Regions from separate parts of the Kitasatospora sp. NPDC001119 genome, predicted to be linked through region 2. Evidence: riboswitches for the same ligand, from Rfam matches in the RefSeq annotation. Region 2 holds a riboswitch; the other holds the start of a gene.

Region 1 (5,197 bases), on a different contig from region 2:
ACTCGCGCGGCTACGGGCGTTCCGGCACCGCCTCGCGCCGCTCCCGCCGGCTGACCGGCGCGCTGATGCTGCTCGGCATGTGCGGCCTGTGCGCCGGGGTGTACGGGCTGCTGGACGGGACGGCCCCGGCCGCGCTCGGCCTGCCCGCCTTCCTCGCGGGCGCCGTGCTCTGCGTGGCGGGCCTGCTGCTCGGCGGGCGGCGGGTGCGGCGCACCACCTACCGGCCGGACCGCTGGCGGGCCGCCGAGTGGGGCGTGGCCGGCTGCGGGGTGACCGCCGCCGTGCTGCTGTTCGCCACCGTCGGCTACGACGCCACCGACCTCAACCCGTCGCTGTACCCGCTGACTTGGCCGCCTCTGCCGCTCGTCCCGGTGCTCGCCCTGCTGCTGGCGGGGGCGGCCGGTATCGTCTCGCCGCCGCCCGGCCGGACGCCCGGACCCGCCGCCGGGCCGGGGCCGCGCCCGGCCGCACGTCCCGACGCCGCCCCCACCGACCGCACCGACCGCACGACCTCCGAGGTGAGCACGTGATCCGATTCGACCGGGTCGGCGTGGTGTACGACGGCGAGAGCACGCCCGTCCTGCGCGACGTCGACCTGCACATCCCGGAGGGCGAGCTCTGCCTGGTGGTCGGCCGCACCGGTGTCGGCAAGTCGACCCTGCTCGGCGCCGTCAACGGCCTGGTGCCGCACTTCACCGGCGGCACCCTGCGCGGTCGGGTCACCGTGGACGGCCGCGACACCGCCCACCACCCGCCGCGCGAACTCGCCGACGTGGTCGGCGTGGTCGGGCAGGACCCGCTGGCCGGCTTCACCACCGACACGGTGGAGGAGGAACTGGCGTACGTCATGGAGCAGTTGGCGATCCCGTCGGAGACCATGCGCAAGCGCGTCGAGGAGACCCTGGACCTGCTCGGCCTGGCCGACCTGCGCCACCGGGCCCTGTACGAGCTCTCCGGCGGCCAGCAGCAGCGCGTCGCCATCGGCTCGGTGCTCACCGCGCATCCGCGCGTCCTGGTGCTGGACGAGCCGACCTCCGCGCTCGACCCGACCGCCGCCGAGGAGGTGCTGGCCGCGATCACCCGGCTGGTCCACGACCTCGGCGTGACCGTCCTGTTGGCCGAGCACCGCCTGGAGCGGGTCGTCCAGTACGCCGACCGGGTCGCCTACCTGCCCGGCGACGGGACGGTCGTGCACGGCCCCCCGGCCGAGGTCTTCCGGGACACCGCGATCGCGCCGCCCGTCGTCGACCTCGGCCGACTGGCCGGCTGGCGGCCGCTGCCGCTGTCCGTCCGGGACGCCCGCCGGGCCGCCGCGCCGCTGCGGGAGCGGCTCACGGACCTGCCGGTTCCCCCGCCGCGCCGGGCAGCGGTGGCGGGGGAACCGGTGCTGGAGGCGACGGGGGTCGTCGTCCGGTACGGGCCGGTGGCCGCCGTCCGGGACGTCCGGCTGGAGCTGCGGGCGGGCGAGGTCACGGCGCTGATGGGCCGCAACGGCTCCGGCAAGTCCTCGCTCCTGTGGGCGCTCCAGGGCTCCGGGCCCCGCCAGGGCGGTAGCGTGAAGGTCACCGGCGCCGGGGGCGGCCCGGCCGCGGACCCCAAGCGGCTGCCCGCGGCCCGGGCCCGGCAGCTGGTCGGGCTCGTCCCGCAGACCCCCACCGACCTGCTGTACCTGGAGACGGTCGCCCAGGAACTCGCCCAGAGCGACCTCGAAGCCGACGGCGTCGGCGGGCCGACCGCACGGCAGGTCCTCGACCGCCTGGCTCCCGGGATCCCGGACGGCACCCACCCCCGGGACCTCTCCGAGGGGCAGAAGCTGGCCCTCGTCCTGGCGATCCAACTCGCCGCCGCACCAAGGGTCGTGCTGCTGGACGAACCCACCCGGGGGCTCGACTACCAGGCGAAGGAGGCGCTCACCGGCATCGTGGACGCCCTCGCCGCCGAAGGCCGTACGGTCGTCGTCTCCACCCACGACGTCGAGTTCGTCGCCTCCGCCGCCGACCGCGTCGTGGTGATGGCCGAGGGCGAGATCGTCGCCGACGGGCCCACCGCCGAGGTCATCGTCGCCTCGCCCACCTTCGCCCCGCAGACCGCCAAGATCCTCGCCCCGCTCGGCTACCTGACGGCACGTCAGGTCGCGGCGGCCGTGGAAGCGGTGGAGGCCGCCCGGTGACCGCCGTCCGGATCCCCGGCCGGGCCCGCGTCGTCGTCGCCCTGGCCGCCTTCATCGGGCTGGTGGCCTTCACCTGGCCGTTCGTCGTCGCGCCCGGGCGGTTCGGCTCCAACTACGCCCCGCCGCTGATCTTCGGCGCCCTGCTGGTCCTGGTGCTCGCCGTCGTCGTCGCGGAGATCTCCGCGGGCGGCATCGACGCCAAGGCCCTCGCCATGCTCGGCGTCCTGTCCGCCGTCAACGCCGGACTCCGCCCGCTCGGCGCCGGGACCGCCGGAGTGGAGACGGTCTTCTTCATCCTGGTGCTGGCCGGCCGGGTCTTCGGCCCCGGCTTCGGCTTCACCCTCGGCTGCACCTCGCTGTTCGCCTCCGCGCTGCTCACCGGCGGCGTCGGCCCCTGGATGCCGTACCAGATGTTCGGCTGCGCCTTCGTCGGCATGCTCGCCGGACTGCTGCCGGGGGCCGGGCGGCGCTGGGAGGTGCCGCTGCTGGCCGGGTACGGGGCGTTCTCCGGCTACCTCTTCGGCTTCCTGCTGAACCTCTCCTTCTGGCCGTTCTCCACCGACCCGAACAGCTCGATCGCCTACCTGCCGGGCCTGCCCTTCACCGAGCAGTGGCACCGCTACCTGCTGTTCGACCTGGCCACCTCGCTCGGCTGGGACACCGGCCGCGCCGTCACCACCTTCACCGCCGTGCTCGTCGTCGGGCCGGCCGTCCTCACCGTCTTCCGCCGCGCGGCCCGCCGCGCCAACTTCGAGCCCACGGTGCGCTTCGAGGCCCCGCCCGGCCCGCACGCCCCATCCGGCCAGGACGCCACGCCCGGCCCGGACACCACGGCGGGGCCGCCGACCGCCGCGCGGCCCACCGGCCCGGCGCACCCCTGAACCGAAAGGCCGACCATCGTGCCCAAGCCCGCGAAGCACCGGACGATGACGCTGGACGGGGTCGTCGTCGTCGTCCTGACCCCGGAACAGCACGCCGCACTGGAATCCGCCCGCCGCCAGCTGGGCGGGGCGCAGGCGCAGGTCGCCAGGATGAGGTCAGACCTCCAGCGGGGACGGCGGCTGCTGGGCGAAGCCGAACGGCTACTGGCGGGCATCCCCGCCGACCAGCGCGCGCGACTGGACGCCCGGCTGGGGCCGGGACGCGGCCTGACCGGACTGCTCGCGGACATCCGCGCCGCCCTGCCCGGCACGCCGGACACCCCGACGCGGACCTGACCACCGGCCCCGCGAGCCGTGGTGGCGTCCCACCATCCGGACGGGTTCCGAGATTCCCGCGCCGGGCCCGGTGTTTTGCCCCTAAGCTGACGGTGCAGCTGGTTCGCCCTGTCCGCCAGGCAGGGCGTCGCAAGAGGGAACCCGGTGACGCCTTTCGACTGGCCAGTCCGGGACTGCCCCGCAGCGGTGAGTGGGAACGACCGCCGTCATACGCACTGGACCCGGGACGGGTCTGGGAAGCGACGGCCAGTAGGTGTCCGCCCTTCACGGGACGGACGCGCCCGCGAGTCCGAAGACCTGCCACTGCCCGCCCGCGGACGACCCGCGCGCGGCTATCCGGTGACCTCGTGGGCGGGTCGGCGACCATACCAGGCGGACCAGGCCCGTACGTTCCCGTGACGGCCGCCGCCGGGTACGTCATCCCTTCGCGCCCTCGTGCCGTCTCCGGGTACCTGAGGAGAACAGACTCGCGAAGGAGAGTCCCTTGACCACGAAGTCCGCAGCCGCGGCGAGCGTCGCCACCGCGTACGGCTACCCCCGCCAGGGCCGGGGCCGGGAGCTCAAGAAGGCCATCGAGGGCTACTGGAAGGGCTCGGTCACCGCCGAGGTGTTGCTGGCGACCGCCGCCGACCTGCGCCGGGGGAACTGGCAGCAGCTCGCCGACTCCGGCGTCGAAGAGGTCCCGACCGGTGACTTCTCGCTCTACGACCACGTGCTGGACACCACCGTCGCCGTCGGCGCGATCCCGCCCCGGCACCGGGCCGCCGTCGAAGCCGACCCGCTGGACGGGTACTTCGCCATGGCGCGCGGCAACCAGGACGTCGCCCCGCTGGAGATGACCAAGTGGTTCGACACCAACTACCATTACCTGGTGCCGGAGTTGGGGCCGGACACGGTGTTCACGGCGAACCCGGCCAAGGCGGTGGGCGAGCTGCGCGAGGCGCTGCTGCTCGGCCACGCGGCCCGGCCGGTGCTGGTCGGGCCGGTCACCTACCTGCTGCTCGCCAAGCCGGCGCCCGGGGTGGCCGCCGACTTCCAGCCGATCACCCTGCTGGACCGGCTGCTGCCCGTCTACGCGGAGCTGCTGGCCGGGTTGCGCGCCGCCGGCGCCGACTGGGTGCAGCTGGACGAGCCCGCGCTGGTCCAGGACCGCACCCCGGCCGAGCTCAACGCCGCCGCCCGCGCCTACCGCGAGCTGGGCGCCCTCACCGACCGGCCCAAGCTGCTGGTCGCCAGCTACTTCGACCGGCTCGGCGACGCCCTGCCGGTCCTGGCGAAGGCCCCGATCGAGGGCCTGGCACTGGACTTCACCGGGCCGGCCGCCGCCAACCTGGAGGACCTCGCCGCCGCCGGCGGCCTGCCCGGCAAGCGACTGGTGGCGGGGGTGATCGACGGGCGCAACATCTGGATCAACGACCTGGAGAAGTCCCTCACGACCCTGGCGACCCTGCTGGGCCTCGCCGACACCGTCGACGTCGCGCCGTCCTGCTCCCTGCTGCACGTGCCGATCGACGCCACCCTCGAACGCGACATCGACCCGCAGATCGCCCGCTGGCTGGCCTTCGCCAAGCAGAAGGCCACCGAGGCGGCGCTGCTCGCCCGCGGCCTGCGCGAGGGCACCGGCGCGATCGCCGCCGACCTCGCGGCCAACCGGGCCGACCTGGCCTCCCGCGCGGGCTCGCCGATCACCCGCGACCCGGCGGTGCGCGCCCGGATCGCCGCCGTCACCGACGCGGACGCCCGCCGCGCCCAGGCCTACCCGCAGCGGGCCGAGGCCCAGCGCGCCCGGCTCGGCCTGCCGCTGCTGCCG
Region 2 (5,197 bases):
CCGCTGCTGGCCGCCGCCGGCCTGCTGCTCACCACCGCGTGCGGCCCCGAGGACCCCGGCTTCGCGATGCAGAAGGACCTCGCCCAGGCCGCCCCGGCCGCCACCCCGGCCCCCGGCGCCCCCGGCGCTCCGGGCGCGACCCCCGCCGCGGGGGGCACCGCACCGGCCGCGCCCGCCACGCCCAAGGCCCTGCCGGCCGGCGTCCCGTACGACGTCACGCCACTGCTCAGGCCGAGCCACAAGTACCTCGGCGCCGCCCTGCCCGACGTCCCCGCCACGATGGACGCGCTGCCCGGCTACCGCGACGCGATCGGCAAGCAGCCCAACGTCCTGGAGTTCTACGCCCACTGGAAGGGCGGCTTCGACACCGCGGGCGCCCGCCGGATCCACGACGCCGGGGCGCTGCCCTTCATGGCCTGGGAGCCGCACGACCGCTCGCTCGCCTCGATCGCGGCCGGCGACACCGACGACTACGTGCGCGGCGTCGCCAAGGCCGTGGCCAAGTTCAACCTGCCGATCGCCGTCAGCATCGCCCACGAGATGAACGGCGACTGGTACCCGTGGGGCCGTCAGGCCGCCACCCCCGAGGACTTCGTGGCCGCCTGGCGCCACGTCCACGACCTCTTCGACCAGGCCGGCGCCACCAACGTGATCTGGGTCTGGAGCCCCAACATCACCGACCCCGCGCCCAACACCCGCCTGGAGCCGTACTACCCCGGCGACACCTACGTCGACTGGGCCGGCATGACCGGCTACTTCACCAAGACCGGGCCCAAGACCTTCGACGCGCTCTACGGCCCGACCATGGCCGAGATCCGCGGCTTCTCCCAGAAGCCCTTCTTCATCAGCGAGACCGCCTCCGAGCAGGGCAAGCGCCAGCACGCGGACATCGACCAGCTGTTCTCCGGGCTGGAGGCGCACGACGACATCGTCGGCTTCGTCTGGTTCAACATCGTCAAGCGGGCGGACTGGCGGGTCGAGGCCGTGCCGGACACCCTCGCCGCGTTCAAGCAGCGCGTGTCCGACCCCCGTTACGGCTTCGACATCCGGAACCCCTGATGAGCACTGAGTCCGAGTTCTCCCCCGTCCCGCACGGCCGCTCCGCCCACGACCCGGCCGCCGAGCCGGACCCGGACGGGCCCGGCGCCGTGGCGGTGGACAGCCCCGACGGTCCGCGCCCCGCCGTGGCGGTCGACAACCCCGACGGCGTCGAGCTGGCCCCGTACACCATCCCGCGGGTCCCCGCGATCGGCTGGGACCCGGGCACCAGCCCCCGGCGCCGCTGGATCGCCCGCGGGCTGCTGGGCGCCGTCCTCACCGTCCAGGCCGCCCTCTCGCTGCGCCTGCTGGCCGCCGCGCACCCCGACGAGGCCGCCGCCATGGTCGCCGGCCGCCAGCAGCTGGCCCACCTGCTGCACGGCACCCCGGTCACCACCGACCTGGTCGACCGGGTGCACGGCTCGCCCTGGCTCTACCCGCCGCTGGCCGGCGCCGCCGCCGACGCCAACGGCATCTGGGGCACCCGGCTGCTCAGCCTCGGCTTCGCGCTGCTCACCACGGTCCTGCTGTACTCGCTGACCCGGCGGCTGTTCAACGAGCGGGTCGCCATCTGCGCCATCGCCGGGTACGCCGTCCTCCAGTCCACCGTGGTGGTCGGCTTCTACGCCGCGCCCGAGTCCCTCGCCGTCCTGCTGGTCGCCCTCGCGGCCTGGACCACGGTGTTCACGGCAGGCCGCCATCCGGCCCTGGCCCTGCTCGCCGCCCCGCCCACGGCGCTGGCCTGCGCCACGGCCTACTCCGCGGCCTTCGCCGTCCCCGCCCTGGTGGCCCTCGCCTTCGCCTGCGCCCGGCCGTACCACCGGGTGGGCCCGGCCGCCCTGCGCTCACTGCTGACGGCCCTCGGCACCCTCGTCCTGCTGCTCCCGTACGGCACCCTCGGCAAGGTCGCCGGGTGGTCGCCCTCGCGCGGCAACGCCCCCGGCTCGGCCGGCTCGGTCCTGCTCGGCACGCTCCAGTGGGCCGGCCTGTTCACCGTCCTCGCGGTGGCCGGCACCATCGCCTACGCGCGCCGCGAACAGATGCCCGAGCACGACGCGCCGGAGAAGGAGCCCCTCCCCACCACCCGGGGCCGGCGCGCCCTGCTCGGGGCCGTCCTGACCGCCACCGCCCTGCTGGTCCCCGCCGCCCACCTGTGGACCGGCACCTCCGGCGCGCTGTTCCGCCATCTCGGCTACGGCATGCTGCTGGCCGCCCCGCTCGCCGGGGTCGGCCTGACCCGGCTGGTCGGCGCCCACTTCCGCCACCCCCAGCTCGGCATCCTGGTCTGGGTCGCCCTGCTCGCCCTCGGCCTGGAGCAGTCCGCGCTGCGCTACCAGAACGGGCCCGACTCCGGCCGCCTGCTGGCCGTCCTGCGGGTCCACACGGAGCCCCAGGGCCGCTACCTCACCGAGGTCGACGGACTCGCCGAGTACTACCTCGGCGGCGTCTCCAAGCCCGAGCAGTGGGTCTCCGCGCGCGCCGGCACGGACTACCGCGACGGGGCCGGCGTCGAGCACCACGGCGACGACGGCAGCGTCGCCGCGATCCGGGACGGCTGGTTCACCATGGTCGTCCTCGACAGCACCGCGCCGAGGGCCACCGACCGGGCCCTGGGCGAGGCCCTGGGCGCCGCCGGACACTACCGGCTGGTCGCCCAATTCACCTCGCCGACCGGCGATTCGAGCACGTACAAGGTCTATCTGAAGCACTGACCGGCCGCCCGGCCCACGCACATCCGCGACACGACAGGCACAACATATGGTGCCGCCGCAGTCCGGCGGCACAACATGTATGCTCGCTTCTGCTGTCGATGCAGGGGAACCCGGTGCGAATCCGGGACTGCCCCGCAGCGGTGAGCGGGCGGCTCCAGCAGCCGCACCCCGCGAGTCCGAGTACCTGCCGACGGCGTGCGCCACGGCCCTCCCGCAGAGGCCGCGCCGGCACCAGCAGTACCCCTCCGGGCCTCGCGGGCGGGCCGGGGAGTCACCTCGCGCGACGCTTTTTTGCGTTCGCGCCGTGCTCCCCTGCCCAGATCGGCCCGGTGGCCCCCCGAGCACCGCCGCCGATCGCCGCCAGGAGAGAGCGCCTTGACCACCGCTGCCTCAGCCACCCTGCCCGCCCAGGGCTCCGGTACCGCCTTCACCGACCCGACGGTCTCCGACCCCGGGGGCGCGCTGCTGCGGCTGCTCACCGACCGCAGCACCGACCTCACCGAGGTCGACCCCGGCCATGTCGCCGCCGCCGCGCTGCGCGGCCGCCACGCCGGCTCGGACTTCGCCGAGCTGCGCGGGCTGGCCGTGGACGCCGCCGCGTCGATGATCGCCGAGGACCCCCAGTACTCGAAGCTGGCCGCCCGCCTGCTCGCGCTGGAGATCGTCGACGAGGCGAACAGCCAGGGCTCGGTGTCCTTCTCCGCCTCGATCGCCGTCGGCCACACCGAGGGCCTGATCGGCGACACCACCGCGGACTTCGTCGCCAAGCACGCCGCCGCCCTGGACGCGCTGATCGACACCGCCGGCGACGACCGCTTCGAGTACTTCGGCCTGCGCACCGTGCAGTCCCGCTACCTGCTGCGCCACCCGATCACCCGCAAGGTGATCGAGACCCCGCAGCACTTCCTGCTCCGCGTCGCCTGCGGCCTGGCGGTCGGCGACAGCGAGCAGTCGGTGCGCGAGGTGGCCGAGCTGTACGGCCTGATGAGCCGCCTGGAGTACCTGACCTCCTCGCCGACGCTGTTCAACTCCGGCACCCGGCACCCGCAGATGTCGAGCTGCTACCTGCTCGACTCGCCGCTGGACAACCTGGACTCGATCTACAACCGCTACGCGCAGATCGCCCGCCTGTCCAAGCACGCCGGCGGCATCGGCCTGTCCTACTCGCGCATCCGCTCGCGCGGCAGCCTGATCCGCGGCACCAACGGCAAGTCCAACGGCATCGTGCCGTTCCTGCGCACCCTCGACTCCTCGGTCGCCGCCGTCAACCAGGGCGGCCGCCGCAAGGGCGCGGCCTGCGTCTACCTGGAGACCTGGCACGCCGACATCGAGGAGTTCCTGGAGCTCCGCGACAACACCGGCGAAGAGGCCCGCCGCACCCACAACCTCAACCTGGCGCACTGGATCCCGGACGAGTTCATGCGCCGGGTCAACGCCAACCAGGACTGGTCGCTGTTCTCCCCGGCCGACGTGCCGGAGCTGGTCGACCTGTGGGGCGCCGACTTCGACGAGGCCTACCGCAAGGCCGAGCTGGCCGGCAAGGCCGTCCGCACCATCCCGGCGCAGACCCTGTACGCCCGCATGATGCGCACCCTGGCGCAGACCGGCAACGGCTGGATGACCTTCAAGGACGCCTCCAACCGCGCCGCCAACCAGACCGCCCTGCCGGGCCGCACCGTGCACTCCTCCAACCTGTGCACGGAGATCCTGGAGGTCACGGACGACTCCGAGACCGCCGTCTGCAACCTCGGCTCGGTCAACCTCGGCGCCCACGTGGCCCCCGGTGCCACGGTCGACGACCTGCTCGGCGCCATGGACTGGGAGCGCCTCGACGCCACCGTCCGCACGGCCGTGACGTTCCTCGACCGCGTGGTGGACATCAACTTCTACCCGACCACCGAGGCCGGCACCTCCAACTCCCGCTGGCGGCCGGTCGGCCTCGGCGTGATGGGCCTCCAGGACGTCTTCTTCAAGCTGCGGATCGACTTCGACTCCGCCGAGGCCGCCCGCCTGTCCACGCTGATCGCCGAGCGCATCATGCTCACCGCGTACGAGCGCTCCGCCGACCTGGCCGAGCAGCTCGGCCGCCACGAGGCGTACGGCGAGACCCGCGCCGCCCGCGGCGAGCTGCACATCGACCACTTCCCGACGGCCGCCCCGCAGTGGGCCGACCGCTGGACGGCGCTGCGCGCCCGGATCGCCGAGACCGGCCTGCGCAACTCGCTGCTGCTGGCCATCGCGCCGACCGCGACCATCGCGTCCATCGCCGGCGTGTACGAGTGCATCGAGCCGCAGGTGTCCAACCTGTTCAAGCGCGAGACGCTGTCCGGCGAGTTCCTCCAGGTCAACCCGTACCTGGTGCGCGAGCTCAAGGAGCTCGGCGTCTGGGACCAGCAGACCCGCGACGCCCTGCGCGACGCCAACGGCTCCGTCCAGGACCTGAACTG

The links. A riboswitch is a leader RNA that binds a small molecule or an ion and turns the genes downstream of it on or off. The one in region 2 is predicted to bind cobalamin.
Region 1: another riboswitch for cobalamin. It lies ahead of metE (5-methyltetrahydropteroyltriglutamate--homocysteine S-methyltransferase); the one in region 2 lies ahead of ACWDD9_RS18765 (ribonucleoside-diphosphate reductase subunit alpha).

The regions. Positions count from the first base shown of each region.
Region 1 covers NZ_JBSFKI010000032.1:799-5,995, reverse strand. The annotation lists gene ACWDD9_RS32200 (CbiQ family ECF transporter T component) at 1-530, shown strand, start outside; gene ACWDD9_RS32195 (ABC transporter ATP-binding protein) at 527-2,170, shown strand; gene ACWDD9_RS32190 (ECF transporter S component) at 2,167-3,051, shown strand; gene ACWDD9_RS32185 (hypothetical protein) at 3,070-3,387, shown strand; cobalamin riboswitch at 3,487-3,690, shown strand; partial or broken gene metE (5-methyltetrahydropteroyltriglutamate--homocysteine S-methyltransferase) at 3,872-5,197, shown strand, end outside.
Region 2 covers NZ_JBSFKI010000014.1:4,720-9,916, forward strand. The annotation lists gene ACWDD9_RS18755 (glycoside hydrolase family 26 protein) at 1-1,059, shown strand, start outside; gene ACWDD9_RS18760 (glycosyltransferase family 39 protein) at 1,059-2,750, shown strand; cobalamin riboswitch at 2,800-2,956, shown strand; gene ACWDD9_RS18765 (ribonucleoside-diphosphate reductase subunit alpha) at 3,150-5,197, shown strand, end outside.